4 regions of the Roseburia sp. OM02-15 genome follow, and region 1 is predicted to be linked to each of the others. Evidence: predicted binding sites of a transcription regulator. Region 1 holds the regulator's gene; each other region holds the start of a gene.
The links. Region 1 encodes Rex, which represses fermentation and respiration genes when NADH is low (regulators of the CRP and FNR family bind a similar motif). Its sites were predicted from a motif close to ATTGTTAANTANTTAACAAT; they were not measured.

Region 1 (5,974 bases):
CTTCGATTCTGCTTATGCCACACAGAAATACGGCGTAGCTGTAAAATGTGCAACTATCACACCGAATGCAGCCCGCGTAAAAGAGTATAACTTAAAAGAAATGTGGAAGAGTCCGAACGGAACTATTCGTGCAATTCTGGATGGAACGGTATTCCGTACACCAATCAAGGTAAAAGGCATTGAGCCATGCGTAAAGAACTGGAAAAAACCGATCACCATTGCCCGTCATGCTTACGGTGATGTATACAAAGCATCTGAAATGAAGATTCCGGGACCGGGAAAGGTAGAACTGGTTTATACCGCTGAGGATGGAACAGAAGTAAGAGAGTTAGTTCATAATTTTACCAACGCTGGTGTCGTTCAGGGACAGCACAACATCTGCAAATCCATCGAAAGTTTTGCAAGAAGCTGCTTTAACTACGCACTGGATATGAATCAGGATCTCTGGTTTGCAACAAAAGATACGATTTCAAAAAAATATGATCACACATTCAAAGATATTTTCCAGGATATTTATGATGCAGAGTATAAAGAAAAATTTGAGGCAGCAGGCATTGAATATTTCTATACACTGATCGATGATGTAGTTGCCCGTGTTATGAAAGCTGAGGGCGGATTTATCTGGGCATGCAAAAACTATGACGGCGATGTTATGAGTGATATGATCTCCTCCGCATGCGGATCTCTGGCTATGATGACTTCCGTACTGGTTTCTCCAAGCGGCGTATACGAGTACGAAGCTGCTCACGGAACTGTTATGAGACACTATTACAAACATCTGGCTGGTGAGGAGACATCCACAAACTCCGTAGCAACTATTTTTGCATGGACCGGTGCATTACGCAAACGTGGCGAGCTTGACAATCTGCCGGAATTAGTAAAATTTGCAGATAATCTGGAAAAAGCTTGTATTGATACAATAGAATCTGGTAAAATGACAAAAGACTTGGCATTAATTACAGAATTAGAGAACCCAGTTGTATTAAACAGCCTTGATTTCATCAAAGCAATCCGTGAGACACTGGAGAAAATGTACGCATAAATGTAATTGTGTACGGAAAAACACAGTGTTAGTTTAGACGGTAATTTTGCAATTTGCCAAACAAGAATAATGACTCTGAATCAGATGAAGATAAAAAGAGCGAATCTATCTGAAGGGAAGGAACATTTATTCAAAGAAAAATGAAACACAGGAATCCTGCGAGCTGCAGGATTCCATTTTTAAGGTGAGGAAGAAACATATGATTTTAGCATGTCAAAATATCAGTAAATCATTTGGTGTGGAACCGGTGATCCGAAATGTGAGTTTTCATGTGGAAGATCAGGAAAAAGTGGCAATTGTAGGAATTAACGGTGCCGGAAAATCCACACTGTTGAAAATTATCGTAGGGGAGCTGCCGGCAGATGAAGGTACCGTAACCCTTGCAAAAGGAAAAACGCTGGGGTATCTGGCGCAGCATCAGGATATCTCCGATGAGAGGACGATCTATGAGGCAGTTCTGGAAGGAAAACGTCAGCTTATCGATATGGAGCAGAAAATCCGTGAGCTGGAAGAAGGAATGCAGTCCGTATCAAAAGAGGATATGGAAGCTTATATGGAAAATTATCATAAGCTGCTGCATGAGTTCGAAGCCAGAGATGGTTATTCTTATCGCAGCGAGGTTTCCGGTGTCTTAAAAGGTCTTGGATTTTCCGAGGATGATTTTGAAAAACACTGCAACGAGCTGTCCGGTGGACAGAAAACCCGTGTATCTCTGGCGCGTCTGCTGGCGACACATCCGGATATCATTCTGCTGGATGAGCCGACGAACCATTTGGATATTGAGTCTATTCAGTGGCTGGAGACATTTTTGCTGAATTACAAAGGGGCTGTTGTGATCGTTGCCCATGACCGTTATTTTCTGGATCGAATCGTAACGAAAGTTGTGGAAATCAGCATGCACAAATCTGCAGTGTACGATGGTAATTATACAGCTTATGCTGCAAAAGCTGCTTTTGCAAGAGAGGAAGCGTTGCGTGCTTACTATAATCAGCAGCGGGAGATCAAACATCAGGAAGCCGTTATTGAAAAACTGAAATCCTTTAACCGGGAGAAATCCATCAAGCGTGCAGAGAGCCGTGAAAAGCAGCTGGCAAAAATAGATGTTTTAGAAAAACCACAGGAAGAAAAATCCGAGATGCATATGACACTGACACCGTCCATTATCAGTGGAAACGATGTGCTGCGGGTGGAAGGTCTTTCAAAGGCTTATGAAAATAAGAAACTGTTTCAGGATATTTCTTTTGAAATCAAACGTGGTGAGCGCGTGGCTCTGATCGGTCAGAACGGAACCGGAAAGACAACAATTTTAAAGATCCTGAATGAAAAAGTAAATGCAGATGCAGGTTCTTTTACGTTGGGAACAAACGTAAAAATCGGTTATTATGATCAGGAGCAGCAGGTGCTTCATATGGAAAAAACGTTGATGGAAGAGATTGCGGACGATTATCCGAAGCTGACACAGACACGTATCCGAAATATTCTGGCAGCATTTTTGTTTACCGAGGATGATGTGTTCAAGCGCGTCAGTGACTTGAGCGGTGGTGAGCGCGGCCGTCTGTCACTGGCAAAACTGATGCTCTCCGAGGCAAACTTCCTGATCCTGGATGAGCCGACGAACCATTTGGATATCGCTTCTAAGGAAATTTTGGAGTCTGCTCTGAAACGTTATGAGGGAACCGTGCTGTTTGTATCCCATGATCGTTATTTTATTAACCGGACAGCGACCCGTATCCTGAACCTGACAGAGCACAGTCTGGTCAATTATATCGGTAATTATGACTATTATCTGGAGAAAAAAGAGACAAACGAGCGGGCATATCTGGCATCTTCGGAGACAGAAGCAGCAGTAAGCACCGAAGAAGTGTCCGAGGGTAAGACAGACTGGCAGACTCAGAAGGAAGAACAGGCGAAAAAGCGTAAAATTCAGAACCGTGTGAAGAAAATTGAAGCCGAGATTGAGTCTCTGGAAGAAAAACTGACAGAATTGGATGAACAATTTCAGGATCCGGCAGTGGCGACCAACTCTGCAAAACTTGGAAAACTGCACAGCGAGCAGGTGGAAGTACAGGAAAAACTGGATCAGCTGTACGAAGAATGGGAAGAACTGGCATCTGATTGATAAAAAATTGACAAAATAATCTCAGATGTTTATAATGAATACAGATAATTGCGGGTAGTAACGCAAATGGTTGAAGGAGTAAATGGAAGATGCAAAAGGAAATTTCGCAGGCGGTCATACGTCGAATGCCAAGATATTACAGATATCTTGGAGAATTGCTGGATGCGGGAGTAGAAAGAATTTCATCCAATGAGCTGAGCGTTCGAATGAAAGTAACAGCTTCTCAGATTCGTCAGGATCTGAACAATTTTGGTGGTTTTGGCCAGCAGGGATACGGTTATAATGTGCAGTATCTGTATGAGGAGATTGGAAAAATCCTTGGTCTTGACCGACAGCACAACATTATCGTAGTCGGAGCCGGTAATATGGGACAGGCGCTGGCAAATTATGTGAAGTTTGAGAAACGTGGCTTTATGATCACCGGACTTTTTGATGTCAATCCGGCACTGGCAGGTTTGTCAGTCCGTGGTATTGAGATACATATGATGGACGAACTTCCGGAATTTGTAAAGCATCAGAGAGTTGATATTGCGGTATTGACACTTCCGAAAGAAAAGGCAGAACAGGCAGCGGAGCAGCTGGTAAAACTTGGCATCCGTGCAATCTGGAACTTTGCACATCTGGATCTGGAACTTCCGGATGATGTAGTTGTGGAAAATGTTCACTTGTCTGACAGCTTGATGCAGCTGTCTTATAACATTGTCCGCAGACAGGATAACGAATAAGAAACCTTGCAAACGTGCGCTTTGTCCTACGGGCAGAGCGCATTTGTATGTAAATTGTGCAAAACAAACCGGGGGAATATAACGATGAGAGATGTATTAAATGGTCAGGAAATGAAACAGTGTGATGAAAATACCATGAAGATGGGAATGTTATCAGCGGTATTAATGGAACGTGCTGCCTTAAGTGTGGTAAAAGAAATTATGGAGCGTTATCCGGATGATGATACGAGAATTCTGACTGTATGCGGCGCGGGGAATAATGGCGGTGATGGTATCGCTGTTGGACGTCTGCTTGCTTTGCAGGGATATGAAGTGGGTATCTGTTTTGCCGGAAATCCTGAAAAAATGACTACAGAAACAGCCCGGCAGATGAAGATCGCAAAGAATTATAATGTGCCGGTTTTAACACCCGAAGAGGCATTCCAGGAGAACTGGGATGTCATTGTAGATGCGCTCTTTGGCATTGGACTGAGCCGGGAGATAACCGGAAAATATGCAGATATTATAAAAGAATTGAACGTGTATTACGAGGGCGCCGGTAAAATTGCGGTAGATATTGCTTCCGGAATATCGGCAACCACTGGAGAGGTGCTTGGAACGGCATTTCAGGCAGATGTGACTGTGACCTTTGGATTTGAAAAGCGGGGACAGCTTTTATATCCGGGAGCAGAGTATACCGGCGCACTCAAAGTGGAAGATATTGGATTTACCACAGAAAGTTTGTTTGACATTATACCGGGATTGCATGTGCTGGAAAAAGAAGATCTTGATATGCTGCCAAAAAGAACAGCGCACTCTAATAAAGGAAGTTACGGAAAACTGTTATTGATCGCCGGTTCCGAAGGAATGGCAGGTGCGGCAGTTTTTGCGGCAAAGGCGGCATACCGGATGGGATGCGGTCTGGTCCGGGTGGCAACGGTGGAAAGTAACCGGGCAATTTTGCAGCAACTTGTACCGGAAGCGGTACTGGCAGTTTACAATGATACAACAGATGTGGTAAAATTTGTGGAAACACAGCTTGCCTGGGCAGATGCCGTGGCAGTCGGTTCCGGAATCGGACAGTCTGCATTGTCAGAAAAAATGGTGAAAACTGTGATCGAGCAGAATACAAAACCGTGCCTGTTTGATGCGGATGCCCTGAATCTGATTTCCAAAAATCCGGAATGGCTGCAGTTTTTGAAAAACGGAGCAGTTTTTACTCCGCATCTTGGCGAAATGAGCCGGCTCATCGGAACATCTATCGCAGAAATTTCAAAGGATCTTGTGGGGGTAGCTTTGCAGTATGCACAGAAAAATCACGTAGTAATGGTGTTAAAAGATGCAAGAACTGTGACTGCCACAGAAAAGCGTGGCTGTTTCCTGAATCTGAGTGGAAATGACGGAATGGCAACAGCAGGATCAGGAGATGTGTTAAGCGGTGTGATCGGTGCATTGCTGGCACAGGGCATGCTGCCGGAAGATGCGGCACCTATGGGTGTATATCTTCATGGTCTGGCAGGTGATGCGGCAGCAAAGAAACTTGGCAGACACAGCATGATGGCAAGTGATATCGTAGATGGAATTACCGATTTGTTGAAGGAACAGGAGGACACAATAGAACAATGAAAGAGTATCGCAGAATATGCGCAAATATCAGTTTAAAAGCATTGGAGCATAATTTAGATGCAATACATGACTGTATTGATCGTGATACGAAGATTATTGCAGTAGTAAAGGCAGATGGCTATGGTCATGGGGCAGTACCGCTGGCAGAAGTGATGGAACAGCGCGAGGATGTCTGGGGCTATGCGGTGGCAACCCCGGAGGAAGCGGAAGAACTGTACAGCAACGGAATCAAGAAACCGATTCTGATCCTTGGTTATACGTTCCCGGAATACGATGAGCAGATTGTAAAAGAAGGACTCCGCCCGGCAGTATTTTCTCTGGAACGGGCAAAGCAGCTGTCAGAAGAAGCAGTTCGTCAGAACAAAGAGTGTAAGATTCATATTAAACTGGATACCGGTATGAGCAGAATCGGTTTTCAGGTGACGGAACAGTCTGCTGATGAGATTGCACAGATCGCAGCTTCGCCGAATATTATAATAGAAG
Region 2 (5,974 bases), on a different contig from region 1:
GGTTTTTTCTTAGAATTTACCAGCTTTTGCTGCTTCCTCAACAGAAACGGCAACTGCTACTGTAGCACCAACCATTGGGTTATTACCCATTCCGATAAGACCCATCATCTCTACGTGCGCCGGTACGGAAGAAGAACCTGCAAACTGTGCATCAGAATGCATACGTCCCATTGTATCTGTCATACCATAAGAAGCAGGACCTGCACCCATGTTGTCCGGGTGAAGTGTACGTCCTGTACCACCGCCGGATGCTACTGAGAAGTATTTTTTACCCTGCTCGATACACTCTTTTTTGTATGTACCTGCTACCGGATGCTGGAAACGTGTCGGGTTGGTGGAGTTACCTGTGATAGATACACCAACGTTCTCATGATGCATGATTGCAACACCTTCCTGAACATCATCAGCACCGTAACATTTTACAGAAGCACGAAGTCCTTTGGAGTATGCTTTCTCATATACAATGTTCAGTTTTGCTTCTTTGTAGTCATATTTTGTCTCTACAAATGTAAAGCCGTTGATACGGGAAATAATCTGAGCTGCATCTTTTCCAAGACCGTTGAGAATAACACGTAACGGTTTCTGACGTACTTTGTTTGCTTTCTCAGCGATACCAATGGCACCTTCTGCTGCTGCGAAGGACTCATGACCAGCTAAGAAGCAGAAGCACTCTGTCTCCTCTTCCAGAAGCATTTTACCAAGGTTACCATGTCCAAGACCTACTTTACGATGATCTGCTACAGAACCCGGGATACAGAAAGCCTGAAGACCTTCTCCGATTGCTGCAGCTGCCTCAGAAGCTTTGCGGCATCCTTTTTTGATTGCGATTGCTGCACCTACTGTATAAGCCCAGCATGCATTTTCAAAACAGATCGGCTGGATTTTCTTTACCTGATCGTACACATCCAGACCAGCATCTTTTGTAATTTTCTCTGCTTCTTCGATAGAAGCAATTCCATAACTATTTAAAACAGAATTGATCTGGTCAATTCTTCTTTCATATGATTCAAATAAAGCCATTGTCCATTACTCCTTTCTCGGATCGATGATTTTTGCTGCATCAGCTACACGGCCGTACTGACCTTTTGCTTTTTCCCATGCAGTATTCGGATCATCACCATTTTTGATAAAGTCAGTCATTTTGCCAAGGCTTACGAACTGATATCCGATTACCTCATTATCCTCATCCAGAGCAATGCCTGTTACATAGCCTTCTGCCATTTCCAGATAACGAACACCTTTTTCTTTTGTTGCGTACATTGTACCAACCTGAGAACGAAGTCCTTTACCAAGATCCTCAAGACCGGCACCGATTGCCAGACCATCATCAGAAAAAGCACTCTGAGTTCTACCATATACAATCTGTAAGAACAGCTCTCTCATTGCTGTATTGATCGCATCACAGACAAGGTCTGTATTTAATGCCTCTAAAATTGTTTTTCCCTGTAAAATCTCTGCTGCCATCGCTGCGGAATGAGTCATACCGGAACATCCGATTGTCTCGATCAAAGCCTCCTCGATGATACCGTCTTTTACATTCAGAGTCAGCTTACATGCACCCTGCTGTGGAGCACACCAGCCTACGCCGTGTGTAAAACCGGAAATATCTTCAATTTTTTTGGAGTGAACCCATTTTCCCTCTTCCGGGATTGGAGCAGGTTCATGTTTTGCGCCTTTTGCAACCGGGCACATCAATTCTACTTCTTTGGAATAAATCATTGTAAAACTCCTTTCTATGTATGAATGTTTTTTGAAAGAGATCCCATACCTTATACCTATCCTCTATTGCTTTTCGTAGAAAACATGATTTATTTTCTATCGTATTTCAACTGTGGTTTTATGCACAGGATTACTTTGTTATTTTTTTAACATCCTAATGTATTTTGACACATTTTTCTTCATTCGTAAAGTACTTTCTGACATTTTTTTTACAAAATTTCTCATGTATCGAAAATAGCACAAATGAGTTGTGGCTAATTACTGTTTTTCTACGATTTCATTGCGGTTTTTGTAAATAGAATGTGCCGGTACAACGCCACGAACTGCGGATAACGGATATACATTGCTCTCCGGACAAATCACAGTCCCCGGGTTTAACACGGAATTGCATCCTACTTCGACGTTATTGCCAAGCATCGCACCGAATTTCTTTCTGCCGGTAGCGATTTCTTCTTTGCCATCACGTACGACAACTAATGTTTTGTCGGATTTTACGTTTGAAGTGATGGAACCAGCACCCATATGTGCTTTGTATCCAAGGATGGAATCGCCTACATAATTGTAATGCGGAACCTGTACTTTGTTAAACAGAATCACGTTCTTTAATTCGGTAGAATTTCCTACAACTGCACCTTTTCCAACGATCGCTGAACCGCGGATAAATGCACAGTGGCGAACTTCTGCTTCCTCATCAATGATCAGCGGACTTCCAAGAAATGCAGTCGGTGCAACGTTTGCATTTTTTGCAACCCATACATCTTCGCCACGTTTCTCATATTTCTCCGGATCCAGAGTCGCACCCAGTTTTTTGATATAATCGGAAAGTCCGTCTAAAAGCTCCCACGGGTACTCTGCTGTCTCCATATATTCTTTTGCAATTGTTTCATTTAAATCATACATATTTGTGATCTTACACTGTTCCATTTTATATTCGTATTCCTTTCATACTATATTTTTCATCACTCTTATTGTGCCACGTTTTCCATTCTTTTTCCAGTCCTTTTTTCCTGAATTATCCGTGTTGGTAAAAATAGCTTTTTGCAACCCTGCCAATACAAATAGAACCCTGATCTGTGCAACATATCTGTCACATAAGTCAGAGTTCTCTTTTACTATTTAAAGTCGAACGCACGTGAGACTTGGTGCGTGATTCTGGTCAGCGTAAACTGACATATTCATCTCAGGATCACTACACCTCTACACTGTCTATTTTTTTATGAATCGATCTTTGCCTTTATTATAAATCCAAGTTGATCATATATCAGTTGTGGATAATCGTGATACACCTACACCTGTAATGATCTTTTTACTCACAAAACATTCTTAGCGCGATTTTTTATAGAATGGCGCCACCCGTTCAAAGGAATCCTTTATGATATACTGGTTTCGAAGTCCCAGTACACCACTTGTACGACTCTGAATAAAGTGTGTCAGTTTTGTCATATATTCCTCTGGGGTGATCGTACCTTCCGCCACATAATTCAGGCCTTTTTCCCAGCTTGCCGTCAGTTCGGGATTCAGCAATGACTTGATAGATGCCGATACGGTATCATAAATCAGCTCTCCCTGTAAGGTCGGTGTAATGATCTGTGTCTTTTTATTCAGACTGAGGTATTTGTTGTTCACCAATTTCTTCAAAATCTCCGCACGGGTCGCACTTGTGCCGATACCGGAACCTTTAATCTGAGCGCGTAACTCCTCATCTTCAATCAACTGTCCGGCATTTTCCATTGCAAGGATCATGGAACCGGAATTGTAACGTTTTGGCGGAGAAGTCTCTCCCTCCTTGATGGCATAACCATTTACAGGAAGTGTCATACCTTTTTTGATTTTTGCGATCTGCTCCAGTAAATGTGCATCTCCGCTCTTTTCATTGGAATCTGCATCATTTTGACTGGTTGTATCTTCTGTCTTTTTCTTTCGGAAGGAATATTCCATCACCTTCAGATACCCAGGATCAGCTAACACCTTAAAGGAAGCAAAAAAACGCTCTGTCTCCATCCCCATTGTCAGACTCACTTTTTTATAAATAGCCGGTTCGTAAAAAATTGCCAGGAAACGACGTACAATCGTCTCATATACTTTCAGTGAAACCGGATTTAAACCTCGCATAGCTCCAAGTCCCTGACCAGTCGGAATAATTGCATAATGGTCTGTGATCATTTTATCGTTGACATAACGTGTCTTCGCAATCTGTTTGTAGCTTTCTTTTTCAAGAATTTCTTCTGCAAACGGACGCACCATATTGATCCCTTTTAATCCGGAAATATTCTTTGAAATCTCCTTTGCCACAGCACTGGAAAGTACACGGGCATCGGTACGCGGATAGGTTACCATCTTTTTCTCATACAGTTCCTGCACTACGCGTAAAGTCTCATCCGGACTGATCTTAAACAGTTTTGAACAATCATTCTGAAGTTCTGCCAGATTGTACAGTAAAGGTGGATTTTTCTTTTCCTGTTTGCGCTCCACGGACATGACTGCTGCTTCCTGTGGTTCCAGGCTTTTCATCCAGTTGATCAATTCCTGTGCATCTTTCTTTTCCCGAAAACCGTTTTCCTTATAAAGTTTCGGTGTCCCAAAATATTTTGATCCGGGAACTGCGCGCCATTCGCCTTCAATGGTCAGGCCTTCAAATTCCATACTGTTTAATACACGATAAAACGGCGTTTTTACAAACTCACGGATTTCCCGTTCACGTCGCACTACCATGCCGAGCACACAGGTCATAACACGTCCGACGGAAATGACCGTATATTTCTGATTTAGAAAACCAGCCAATGTATTGCCATATTTTAATGTCAGCAATCTTGAAAAATTGATTCCCATCAGATAATCCTCTTTGGCTCGCAGATATGCAGATTCCGATAAATTATCATATTCTGACAAATCTTTTGCTTCATGGATCCCGCGTAAAATTTCTTCTTCCGTCTGAGAATCAATCCATACTCGACGGCGGTCTTTGCCTTTCACTCCTGCCATCTGTTCCACCAGACGGTAGATGTACTCTCCTTCCCGCCCGGAGTCAGTACAGACGTAAATGGTATCTACATCCGAACGGTTCAACAAGTTCGATACAATTTTAAACTGCTTACTCACCCCTGGAATCACTTCATATTTAAATGTTTCCGGAATAAACGGTAAGGTCGACAGACTCCATTTTTTGAATTTCATATCATAGGCTTCCGGATAACTCATAGTTACCAGATGTCCTACACACCAGGTAATGACTGCATTTTCTGATTCCTGATAGCCATCGAAGGTACGCATATCTTCCTTCAGTGCCCTGGCAAATTCACGGGCCACACTTGGTTTTTCTGCTATGTATAAAGATTTTCCCATTCAAACTCCTTATTAACGCTTGTTTTTACGATTCAAGTCGAACGCACGTGAGACTTGGTGCGTGATTCTGGTCAGCGAAAGCTGACATATTCTTCTCAGAATCACTGCACATCCTCGCGGAGCGTTTATCTCAGTCGGAGATTGTACTCCCACTGAGAAAGGCTTGTTATTACTCACCACTTGCAGAAGTGGGAGTCTTCTCGACTGAGATAAAGCGGACATTCGCAATCCGCTTCGCTACTTGCTCATGAACGCAGTCGCTTCGCGATCTGTCAGTGAGAGCTTTCAACTCCCACTGACATAAGCATCCCCCTCACCCGCCACTTAGTGCTCCGCGCACTTGAAGCGGGGGAATGCTTATCTGCGTTCAAACTGTTCATGCCGTTCGTAGAAACCATCATAAAAATTCTCCTGCTGTACAGGAGTAAAATAAAACATTTGAAGAAACAGCATATTTTTCCGTTTTGCTTCCTCTTCATCACAATTTTGCATGGTCTGACGAAGAGATTTGGTGAGCGCATGCCATTTTACTAAAAATCGCTCATAATCCTTCATTCCATCCATTTCAAGCCACTTACTTACTTTCATCTTTGATTTATTTTTTGCCGGACAGGCATCTGTCAGCAGAAAATAGCTCAGATTTTCCCCATCATAATTTCGCCCCAGAGGAAACAGACGGCAAATCCCCGGTCTAAATGCATGGATACTGCATCTGCCTTCTTCATTTAAAAAAGAACATTTTGGTCCTGTCGCGGATGATGCCATTTTCAGATTCGGAAGGATCAGACCATCTTCCACATGCAGATCGATCGCACCTGCAAGCAGTTGTTCAAAACTCTGTCCAAGGTTCCGTTCCAGACGCCAGACATCCATCGGATCCAGCAAAATCGATTCACCCATATCACAACAACAA
Region 3 (5,974 bases), on a different contig from region 1:
TGTTCTGTACAGCTGATCTGATCCTGTTCGTTATAAATCAACTGATCTCCAAAAAACATCGGTTTATTTGGAGTGTCTGGCAGATGGTCTGATACATATCGATCAAAATCCATTGCCGCATCCAACGATGCAAAATAACACAGGACATGAACTTCCTCAGCGGTAGTCAATTCCATCCCTGGCAGAAACAGAAGCCCATATTCCCGAGCAGCGATAGCGACAGCAGGGCAGTTTTTGCAGGAATTGTGGTCGGTCAGTGCAATCAGATCCAGTCCGATGATTTTTGCCATACCAGCGATATTTGCCGGTGTCATATCATTATCCCCACAGGGGGACAGACAGGAATGGAGATGCAGATCATAAGCCAGCGTTTTCATGCAGTTTTTTATAAACCTCCAGAGCAGTTGTAAAAATGGAGTCAGGCGTCCGAAGAACATTGATATTTTCGCTGACAGCTTTTAATTTCATGTTATCACCAACAGATACATTGTTGCATAAAATGACACAGGAAGCCTCCGCCAGAGCGGCAACCGCCAGTGTGTTCATATTGCTCATAACGGTGCACCAGGCAGAACCGGCTGGGGCATTTCCCATGGCGATACTCAGCAGATCGCAGCAGTATGGCTCTGTCAGTACGGCATCCGGATTTCCGAGATGTACAATTTCAAAGGGACATTGTTCTGTCAATTCTTTTACGGTCATGATTCTTCCTCCTCCTTTTTGCGGGAATGTTGTTCCCATTGTTCACGCATCAGATAGATGCAGTCTTCTGGTTTTGCGCAGTCTACGCCTTTTACAATATCCTCTGCCAGCGCTTTGCAGGTTGGAGAACCACAGGAGCCACAGTCCAGTCCCGGAAGTCCACTTAAAATCTGCTGGCTTTCCATAATCTTTTCCATACTTTCAAAAATATTGGCCCCCAGTGTATACACAGGTTCATAGCTGACTTTTTGTGTCCAGAGAAAATCTTCTGGACGAAATTCTGGCAGATCCGCACAGTGCATGTGCAACACTGGTTCATATTTGAATGCCTGTTTCACTTTTGCTTTGGCAATGTAAGGGTTTTCTACGGTCAATACACCGCCCACACAGCCGGCGCTGCATGCATTTAATTCTACAAACTGCAGTCCCGGGAGAAATTTTTCGTCTTCCAGATCTTCTAACACCCGAATGACATTTTCAATGCCATCGGCAGCCAGATAATGATCGGATATGATGCCGTAAGCTTCTCCGCCGCTGATTGCCCAACCCTTACCGATCCGACCGGACAGCGTGTTGGAAATCGGGTGCTGTTCGGCTTCTTTCATGTGGGAGAGCAGTACCGGATAAATATCCTTGATGGCAAGTACTGCGTCAATATTGCTTTTTCCCATTCCAAGAGGTTCGTGGATGAAGGTGATCTTGGAAGGACAGGGAGACAAAAAAACGATACCGATCTTATCTTCCGGTAAGCCAGTCTTTTCTACTGCACGTCGGCGCGCCAGAATCGCAGCTGCTTCCATGGGTGGAAGCAGTGGCAGCAGATGCGGGATCAATCCCGGAAAACGGACACGGATCAGTCGTTCAATGGTTGGACATGCGGTACTGATCAGCGGATGAAGTTCCGGATGCTCATTAATATAAGTTCGTGATAATTCCGAAACAATCTCTGCACCGGCACTGACTTCAAAAACATCATCAAAGCCCATCAGAGTCAGTGCAGTCAGAAGGATGTCGTTGTCGCGTACATTGTTAAACTGACTGTAAAGAGAGGGAGCCGGAAGTGCCACGGTATATTCAAAACGATCCAGATCGCTGAGAAAATCACGTCTGGTATGTTTTGCATGATGAGGACAATGCCGGATACATTCTCCGCAGTCAATACAAAATTCACTGATAATATGTGCTTTTCCATTTCGTACCCGGATCGCCTGCGTTGGACAGCGTTTCAGGCATGTGATACAACCGGTACATTTCTCATCTTCCAGATATACTGAATGAAAAAATTTATTCATGATATAATAACAATCCTTTTTCCTACAAACTTAATCAAATTAAGACGGTGAATTTTTACTTGATACTTCCGGTGCCTGAAAATAGACGGTCATGGTGACGGTGGTACCAACATTGATGACGGTATCAATCTGCATTTCATCCGAAGAACGCTTCATGTTCGGCAGTCCCATACCGGCACCAAAACCAAGATTTAACACGTCTTCATTTGCGGTAGAATAGCCTTCCTGCATGGCAAGCTCTACGTCCGGGATTCCCGGTCCTTCATCTTTTAATACCATAACGATCCGGTCTGGAAAAATATCCACATCAATGACACCACCGTTGGCATGGATGACCATATTGATCTCTCCTTCATACATGCAAATAGCGCAGCGCCGGATTACATCTGGATTCAAATTCATCATTTTTAATGTCTGTTTCAGGGAACTGCTGGCTTCCCCTGCCATGGTAAAATCTTCTCCGTCTACGGTATATTGATAATGGATACTAGGCATCATGGCGGCTTCCTCCCCGTAATCCAGCGTGATAGAGAATGCCGCAGGCATCGAACATGGTGTAGTCTGTGGAGAGAACCGTAATACCAAGCTCATCCGCTTTTTTCAACATTTCCTCCTGCGGTCGTTTGCCGCGCACAAAGACCAGACAGACGATATCCAGCATTTCAGCAGTACGGATCACCTGCAGATTGTTCAGTCCGGTAAGCAGCAGTGCATTTTTTTTGATAAAAGCCAGAACATCACTCATCATATCCGAACCGCATACCGTTTCGATCTTATGATCGGTCTGTACCGTCTGAGATAATGGGGTGGCATCCAGCAGAAAAATGATTTCTGAGATTGTCATAGTAGCCTCCAAAATTTAAAATTTGTATTTTTTTAAATGCACAATTTTTTGGGTTTAGTATAGCATGCAATTTGTGATATTTCAACAAAAAAGGCTTGTTATTTTTATAACATACTTGCAAGTGTATTGCAGATTAAACAATTTCTTTGAAAAAAGTATCAAAATTATACAAAACTAACCGCATTTTTTTGTTGATTATTGTGGAATTGGATGATAGTATAAATGGCAGATGTATTGCAAAAAATACATTGGATATTAGGAGGGATAATTTTGAAAAAAACAAAATCCGTTCCGTTCAACGGAACACAGGAACAGGAAGCGATGCTGCGTGCAGTCATCGACGAACTGCGCAATGATCAGGGCTGTCTGATGCCGATCATGCAGAAGGCACAGGACATTTACGGCTATCTTCCATATGAGGTTCAGAAAATGATCTCAGATGAACTGGATGTGCCGATGGAAAAAATCTATGGAGTAGCAACATTTTACTCTCAGTTCAATTTATATCCGAAGGGACAGTACAAAATTTCGGTATGCCTTGGAACTGCCTGTTATGTAAAAGGCTCAGGTGATATTTACAACAAGCTTATGGAGATTCTTGGAATCGCCGGCGGTGAGTGTACCGCAGACGGTAAGTTTTCTCTGGATGCCTGTCGTTGTATCGGTGCCTGTGGTCTTGCACCGGTTATGATGATCAATGATGATGTATATGGTCGTCTGACTCCGGATGAATTAGATGGCATTCTGGCGAAATATATGTAATGTTACCAGAAATATCATTAAACATTCTGGATATCTCAGAAAATTCCGTATCAGCGAAAGCGACAGAAATTAAAATTGTGATCTGTGTGAACACGCAGCAAAATCAGCTGATGGTTCAGATCACAGACAACGGAAAAGGAATGGATGCAGAGACATTGAATCGGGTGACGGATCCTTTTTATACCACAAGGACGACCCGGAAAGTAGGACTTGGTATTCCGTTTTTCAAGCAGGAAGCGGAGTGTACCGGCGGATCATTTTCCATTTCTTCTGTACCGGGAAAAGGTACACAGATCACGGCGGTCTTTTGTACCGACAGTATCGACTGTATGCCGCTTGGAAATCTCAATGAGACGGTTTATTCACTGATCGTGATGCATCCGGACATTGATTTTTACTATCAATATCAGGTAAACGGTGCAGAGTTTCATCTGGATACAAAAGAAATGCGGGAAATGCTTGGCAATGTGCCGTTTTCAACGCCGGAGGTATCATCTTTTCTCAGAGACTATCTGGAAGAAAATGAAGCGGATATTAATCGAATGCAGAATTACCCGGGGTAATTCGAAGGAGGGATCATATGAAATCATTAGAAGAATTGAAAGCAATTCGTGAAAGAATGCAGGGACAGATCGGAATGCGTTCAGAACATGCAAAAGACACCCGCGTGGTTGTCGGCATGGCAACCTGCGGCATTGCCAGCGGTGCGCGTCCGGTTTTAAATACACTTGTAAAAGAAGTAGAATACAGAAATCTGGAGCATGTGATTGTCACCCAGACCGGCTGTATCGGTTTATGTCAGTATGAGCCGATCGTAGAAATCTATGAGCCGGGCAAAGAAAAAGTAACTTATGTGAAAGTAAATGAAGAAAAAGCAAAAGAAATTGTGGAGCAGCATCTGGTCAGAGGTCAGGTGGTTGACAAATATTTACTTCACATGGATGAGAATATGTAATGGGGGGGTGTAACTGAATGTATCGTTCACATGTATTAGTCTGTGGAGGAACCGGATGTACTTCTTCCGGAAGCGAGCAGATTATTCAGACTTTAAAAGATGAATTAAAGAAAAATAAATTACAAAATGAAGTAGCAGTTGTCAAAACCGGATGCCACGGTCTGTGTGCAGAAGGTCCGGTTATGATCGTTTATCCGGAAGCTGTATTTTATTCCAGAGTACGTCCGGAAGATGTGGAGGAGATCGTTTCTGAGCATCTGTTAAAAGGTCGTATCGTGGAGCGTCTTGTGTACCATGAGGCACAGACTCCGGAAGGAATCAAATCCTTAAATGAGACAACTTTTTATAAAAAACAGCACAGAATCGCACTGAGAAACTGTGGTGTCATCAATCCGGAAAGCATTGATGAGTATATCGGAACCGGCGGCTATGAGGCACTTGGAAAAGTACTGACAGAGATGACACCGGATGAGGTTATCCAGACCATTTTAGACAGTGGTTTAAGAGGTCGTGGTGGTGCCGGATTCCCGACCGGACTGAAATGGAGATTTGCGTCAGGAAACCGTGGAAACGTACAGAAATACGTCTGTTGTAACGCTGATGAGGGCGATCCGGGTGCATTTATGGACCGTTCCGTTCTGGAAGGTGATCCACACGTTGTACTTGAGGCAATGGCAATTGCAGGTTACGCCATCGGTGCAGATCAGGGTTATATTTACGTACGTGCAGAGTACCCGATCGCAGTAGAACGTCTGCAGATCGCAATCAACCAGGCAAGAGAATATGGACTGCTTGGCAAAAATATTTTTGATACCGGATTTAACTTCGATATCGAGCTTCGTCTTGGTGCCGGCGCATTCGTCTGTGGTGAGGAGACCGCGCTGATGACATCCATCGAGGGAAACCGTGGTGAGCCGCGTCCGAGACCGCCATTTCCGGCCGTCAAAGGTCTGTTTCAGAAACCGACCATTTTAAATAACGTTGAGACCTGGGCAAATATCCCACAGATCATCCTGAACGGACCGGAATGGTTTGCTTCCATGGGTACGGAGAAATCCAAAGGAACCAAAGTATTTGCACTTGGAGGAAAAATTAACAATACTGGACTGGTTGAAATCCCGATGGGAACCACACTTCGTACTGTTATCGAAGACATCGGCGGCGGTATTCCAAATGGCAAGAAATTTAAAGCCGCTCAGACCGGTGGACCATCCGGCGGATGTATCCCGGCAGAGCATTTTGATATTCCAATCGACTACGACAACCTGATCAGCATCGGCTCCATGATGGGATCCGGCGGACTGATCGTTATGGACGAAGATACCTGTATGGTTGATATTGCAAAATTCTTCCTGCAGTTTACGGTAGATGAGTCTTGTGGTAAATGTACCCCATGTCGTGTCGGAACAAAACGTCTGT
Region 4 (5,974 bases), on a different contig from region 1:
CAAACGCATCATCGTTCTCGGTGGTGGTAACGTAGCTTTCGACTGTGCGAGAACTGCAAAACGTCTGGGCGCAGAGGAAATTCATTTGGCCTGTCTGGAAGCAAGAGAAGTTATGACTGCAGACGATGAAGAAATCGAGCAGGCAAAAGAAGAAGGCATCTTCGTACATCCGGCACAGACTTTTGAGCGTATCACAGGAACTGACGCTGTTACAGGTGTTGACTTTATGAACGTAAAATCCTTCACCTTCGATGAGAACCGCAGAGCCATCATCGAGAAAGAGGAAGGCAGCGAGCATCACATTGATGCAGACACTGTTATTTTTGCAACAGGTCAGCGTCCGGATCTGACAGAAGAAGCAGGTCTGACCTTAGGCAGAGCAAACAGCATTGTAGTAAAAGAAAATTCCCTTGCAACCGAGACCGAAGGCGTATTTGCAGCAGGCGACGTTGTATACGGAACAAAATCCGTCATCCTTGCCATTGCATCCGGCCGTGATGCAGCGGTTGAAATTGATAAATATCTGGGTGGCGATGGAGACATCAGCGAGACACTTGCTCCCAAGCAGCATGCAGATCCGAAGATCGGTAAAGTAGAAGGCTTTGGTTACTTTGGACGTACCAAGACTCAGGTAACTTCGGCAGCAGAGAGACAGGACAACTTCAATGAAGTAGACCACGGTATCTGCGACGCGGATATCTGCGGCGAGGCAAGCCGCTGCCTGCAGTGTGACTTAAGACTTCAGATCCATCCGTCCAGACTGTGGACCGAGTATTCTAATCAGAAGGAGGCGTAAGACAGATGAGTGCTTTAGAAAATGCAAAAAACATGAGTGTTGAAGATATTCTGGCAAAAACTGCTGCTTCCGGATTGATCGAATTCGGTGTAGAGCGCAGAGCAGTGGCAGAAAAATGGAATCAGGTAAATGCAGAACGTGAATTTCAGACAAATCCGATTCGCGTGGTTGCAGGTTTAAATAATGCGGATATCGCAGAGGCTCAGCTGGAAGTACTGAAAGCTGACCCGAAAAAAGTAATGGAAGGTATGGCGATTGCAGCGCTGGCAGTCAATGCAGAGAAAATGTATCTGTACATTCCGGCAAAAGAAGCTGAGTATGCAAAAGAGCTGGAAGCACAGGCTGCTGAGTACGGCATCCAGATCCAGACCGGAATCATCAACCGCAGAGCAAGCCGCGGCGGTGCATTCCACCATATTTTGACCATGGCTGCACTGGCAGATATTTTTACAGACAGCTATGAGCCGTGCACTTACATGGCAGTCTGCAAAGACGGAAAAATGGGTGAGCTTCAGAAAGTATCTTTTGGTACAAAAGTAGCAGATCTGGTAGGAGACGCAGATGTGAAAGCCATCGCCATCGGTACAAAACTGTACGACGCATCCGCTATGGATCTGGTGATCGAAGCAGATACCCAGATCGGAAACGGTGTGATCACTGTTTACGGTTCCAAATGCTGTATGATCCATGAGACAGAGGAAGTATTGCTGGCAGAGCGCAAGCAGAGCTGTGGAAAATGTACGTTCTGCCGTGAAGGTCTGATCCAGCTTCATACCATGGTAAAAGAAATTACCGAAGGACAGGGCAAAAAAGAGTTTACCGATATGATGACAGAGATCGGAGAGGCAATGACATTCTCCACTCCGTGTACCATGGGACAGACCGCATCCGATTTCGCGATGGGTTCCCTGAACTATTTTGCAAATGAGTACGAAGATCATATCAAGAAGAAAAAATGTGCAAACAACGTATGTTCCGCATTTATGAGCATTTACATCGATCCGGACCTCTGCGAGGGCTGCGAGGAATGTGCGGATGTCTGTCCGGCTGACGCCATTGAGGGCAAGAACGGATACATTCACATGATCGATGAATTCGAATGTACCAAGTGTGGAAAATGTATTTCTGCATGTGAGAATGATGCCATCATTCAGACAACCGGTCGTCTGCCGAAGCTGCCGACCCGTCTGACAAAATGCGGTAAATTCAAAAAACGTCACTAAAATTAATTTTTATAAAAACAGGAGGTATTTCATTATGAAAACAATGGAAGCAGATGTAATTGTAGTAGCAGCAGGTCCTGCAGGTCTTGCAGCAGCAATCACAGCAGGTGAGAACGACCTGAAAGCAATCGTATTTGAGAAATCCAACACAACAGGTGGAGCAGCAAACATGGGTATGGGACCGCTTGGAATCGGTACAAAATACCAGAAAAAAGCATTCTGCGACATCACAGTAGACGAAGCTCTGAACAAACATATGGAGTATACACATTACCGTGTAGACAGCGACCTGGTTCAGACATACTTCAACAAATCCGCTGATACCATCGAGTGGCTGGAAGACATGGGTGTTGAGTTTGCAGGTGCATTCCGTTACTTCAGAGAGTCTGAGGCAACATGGCATATCGTAAAACCGGAGAACGGTGTCATCGGACCACGTGCAGCAGGACCGATGGTTCGTGCCATGACAGAGAAAGCAAAAGAGCTTGGCGCAGAAATCTACCTTGAGACACCGGCAACCGGACTGATCATGGAAGACGGAAAATGCGTTGGTGTAAAAGCGGTTGACAAAGACGGCGAAGAGATCGAAGCACGCGGTAAAGCAGTTGTAGTTGCAACCGGTGGATTCGGTACAAACAAAGAGATGATCAAAGATAACTTTGGTTACAACCTCTGGGAGGACTACTTCCCATTCAACGTTCCGGGTACAACCGGTGACGGTCTGAACATGATGTGGGATGCAGGCGCACAGAAATTCGGTGCAAACATCGAGATGATCTATCAGTTAAAAGACAACATGAACTGGTTCCTGTTAGACGCAGTTCTTCGTCAGCCAAACCTTCTGATCAACCAGAATGGTGACCGTTTCATGAACGAGGGTATGATGGGTAACACAACTTACACAGGAAACGCACTTGCACTTCAGCCGGGACATTACGGATACTGCATCATGGATGGCAAAATCCTGAAAAACTACAAGAAAAACGGTCCGGATATCTTCGATATCGTTCATCCGGAAGATGCATTCCTGGCAGTTGACGCTGAGTTCGACCGTGCAGAGGAAGAAGGATATGACGGATTCATCCGCGCAGATTCCATCGAAGAACTGGCTGAGAAACTTGGCATTGATGCAGACAAACTGGAGGAGACTCTGGATGACTACAATGATATGTGTGATGAGGGATACGATTCTCAGTTCCACAAAAAGCATGAGTATTTGCATCCAATCACAGGTAAGGGTGGCTACCTGGTAGGTAAATACTACATTGCTGCTTATGGAACAGTCGGCGGTGTCAGAATCAACAAATACGGCGAAGTTATGGATGCAAATCTGAAACCAATTCCGGGACTTTACAGTGCTGGATCTGATGCAAACACAATCTATGGTGACAGCTATAACTTTACACTGTGCGGAAACACCATGGGATTTGCTATTAACTCCGGACGTATGGCTGGTGAGGCAATCGCAGATTACATTGACGACAACTTTTAAGAGTTTCTGAGGACGTACGTTTCGAGCAGATGTTGAAATCATGTACGCAGACACGGACTATTTTCTAGGTATCCTGCATCGCTTATTTCCGTCCCCTTCCGCGAATTCGCTTGCAATGAAATATAGTGTTAATTAAATAACAATAAAAGCAGAAGAAAAACTGGATAAAATTGATATAGGGATAGGAAAATATAGGAAAAGCAACCTGAATTTACTTTTTGAGGTAAACTTCAGGTTGTTTTTTTCTTGAAACAAACCATAAAAGTGATAAAAATTTAACAAAAAGGTATTGTGTTTTGTATACAAACCTGTTATTCTATGGTCGTAAAAAATGATTAACAATAGCTAACCAGAAAGTGAGGACGATCATGAAGGAATTTGAGCAGTGGGATGGTTTTGAAGGACGTTTGTGGAAAGAAGAAGTAAATGTCCGCGATTTTATCCAGAATAACTATACTCAGTATGAGGGAGACGAGGAGTTCCTGGCAGGACCGACAGAGGCAACCAACCGTCTGTGGGGCAAACTTCAGGAGTTACAGAAAGCAGAGCGTGCAAAAAACGGCGTTCTGGACATGGAGACAGAAGTTGTTACTTCCCTGACAGCTTATGGTCCGGGTTACATCGATGAGGAATTAAAAGATCTGGAGCAGGTTGTTGGTCTCCAGACAGATAAACCGCTGAAACGTGCATTTATGCCGTACGGTGGAATTAAGATGGCCGAGGAATCCTGCAGAATGTACGGATATGAGCCAAGCGAAAAAATTCATGAGATTTTTACAAAATACCACAAAACTCACAATCAGGCAGTATTTGATATTTATACACCGGAGATGAAAGTCGCAAGACATAACAAAATTTTAACAGGTCTTCCGGATACTTATGGACGTGGACGTATCGTTGGTGATTACCGTCGAGTAGCTCTGTACGGTATCGACAAACTGATCGAGTTCAAACAGAAAGATTTTGAAGCAACCAACCGTCAGGGTATGCGTCGTGGTGACTTCCAGTTAAGAGAAGAGATCGCAGATCAGATCCGTGCATTAAAAGGCATGAAAGAGATGGCTGCAATCTATGGCTATGATATTTCACAGCCGGCTAAAAATGCAAAAGAGGCAGTTCAGTGGGTATATTTCGGATACCTTGCAGCTGTTAAAACACAGAATGGTGCAGCTATGAGTGTTGGACGTGTTTCTACTTTCCTTGATATCTATATTGAGAGAGATCTGAAAAACGGTGTTCTGACAGAGGAGCAGGCACAGGAACTGATCGACCATATGACAATGAAATTCCGTATGGTAAAATTTGCAAGAATTGAGTCTTACAACCAGCTGTTCTCCGGCGATCCGGTTTGGGCAACACTGGAAGTAGCAGGTATCGGCATGGACGGTCGTCACCAGGTTACAAAAACAGACTACCGTTTCCTGCACACACTTGAGAACATGGGACCGGCTCCGGAGCCAAACCTTACGGTATTATATTCGTCTCATTTACCGGAGAACTTCAAGAAATATGCAGCTCATATTTCCGTAGAGACAAGTTCCATCCAGTACGAGAATGATGATGTAATGCGTCCGGTATGGGGCGATGATTACTCCATCTGCTGCTGTGTATCCGCAACAGAGACAGGTAAAGAGATCCAGTTCTTCGGTGCTCGTGCAAACCTTGCAAAATGCTTGCTTTATGCGATCAACGGTGGTGTGGATGAGAGAACTCATGATCAGGTTGCTCCGGAATATGCACCGATCACATCCGAGTACCTTGATTATGACGAGGTAATGAAGAAATATGATGTTATGATGGACTGGCTGGCTCACCTCTATGTAGGTACCCTGAACATGATCCATTACATGCATGATAAATATTATTATGAAGCAGCTGAGATGGCGTTGATCGATACTGATGTACGTCGTACATTCGCAACAGGTATCGCAGGATTCTCACATGTCGTAGACTCCTTAAGCGCCATCAAATATGCAAAAGTAAAAACAATCCGTGACGAGAGCGGAATCGTAGTTGACTTCGAGACAACCGGTGACTTCCCGAAATACGGAAACGATGATGAGAGAGCAGACGAGATCGCTGTATGGTTACTGCGCACATTCATGAGCAAACTGAAATACTGCCATACTTACCGTGATTCTGAGCCGACAACTTCTATCCTGACCATTACATCCAACGTTGTATATGGTAAAGCAACCGGTTCTCTTCCGGATGGAAGAAAAGCAGGTGCTCCGCTTTCACCTGGAGCAAACCCATCTTACGGTGCAGAGCAGAACGGATTATTAGCATCCCTGAACTCTGTTGCAAAACTTCCATATGAAGAAGCACTGGATGGTATCTCCAATACACAGACCATCAACCCGGGTGCTCTGGGACATGATGAGGCTGAGCGTGTAGATAATCTGGTAAATGTTCTGGACGGATACTTCGATCAGGGTGCACATCACCTGAACGTAAACGTAT

Region 2: DXB15_RS03960 (iron-sulfur cluster assembly scaffold protein) is a predicted target of Rex. The motif match lies at 1,854-1,873, and genes of this name have one in related genera.
Region 3: DXB15_RS05810 (DRTGG domain-containing protein) is a predicted target of Rex. The motif match lies at 2,933-2,952, and genes of this name have one in related genera.
Region 4: pflB (formate C-acetyltransferase) is a predicted target of Rex. The motif match lies at 3,636-3,655, and genes of this name have one in related genera.

Annotation. Positions count from the first base shown of each region.
Region 1 covers NZ_QULX01000014.1:27,184-33,157, forward strand. The annotation lists gene DXB15_RS12285 (NADP-dependent isocitrate dehydrogenase) at 1-1,042, shown strand, start outside; gene DXB15_RS12290 (ABC-F family ATP-binding cassette domain-containing protein) at 1,242-3,161, shown strand; gene DXB15_RS12295 (redox-sensing transcriptional repressor Rex) at 3,251-3,886, shown strand; gene DXB15_RS12300 (NAD(P)H-hydrate dehydratase) at 3,971-5,491, shown strand; gene alr (alanine racemase) at 5,488-5,974, shown strand, end outside.
Region 2 covers NZ_QULX01000003.1:103,783-109,756, forward strand. The annotation lists gene DXB15_RS03955 (GGGtGRT protein) at 10-1,020, opposite strand; gene DXB15_RS03960 (iron-sulfur cluster assembly scaffold protein) at 1,027-1,719, opposite strand; gene DXB15_RS03965 (UDP-N-acetylglucosamine pyrophosphorylase) at 1,978-2,643, opposite strand; gene DXB15_RS03970 (DNA topoisomerase) at 3,043-5,061, opposite strand; gene DXB15_RS03975 (YkgJ family cysteine cluster protein) at 5,419-5,974, opposite strand, start outside.
Region 3 covers NZ_QULX01000004.1:196,180-202,153, reverse strand. The annotation lists gene DXB15_RS05830 (PHP domain-containing protein) at 1-377, opposite strand, end outside; gene DXB15_RS05825 (hypothetical protein) at 358-702, opposite strand; gene DXB15_RS05820 ([Fe-Fe] hydrogenase large subunit C-terminal domain-containing protein) at 699-1,994, opposite strand; gene DXB15_RS05815 (ATP-binding protein) at 2,034-2,492, opposite strand; gene DXB15_RS05810 (DRTGG domain-containing protein) at 2,482-2,838, opposite strand; gene DXB15_RS05805 (NADH-quinone oxidoreductase subunit NuoE family protein) at 3,160-3,600, shown strand; gene DXB15_RS05800 (ATP-binding protein) at 3,600-4,163, shown strand; gene DXB15_RS05795 ((2Fe-2S) ferredoxin domain-containing protein) at 4,181-4,555, shown strand; gene nuoF (NADH-quinone oxidoreductase subunit NuoF) at 4,573-5,974, shown strand, end outside.
Region 4 covers NZ_QULX01000010.1:1,845-7,818, reverse strand. The annotation lists gene DXB15_RS10495 (FAD-dependent oxidoreductase) at 1-796, shown strand, start outside; gene DXB15_RS10490 (NADH-ubiquinone oxidoreductase-F iron-sulfur binding region domain-containing protein) at 802-2,019, shown strand; gene DXB15_RS10485 (FAD-dependent oxidoreductase) at 2,054-3,511, shown strand; gene pflB (formate C-acetyltransferase) at 3,880-5,974, shown strand, end outside.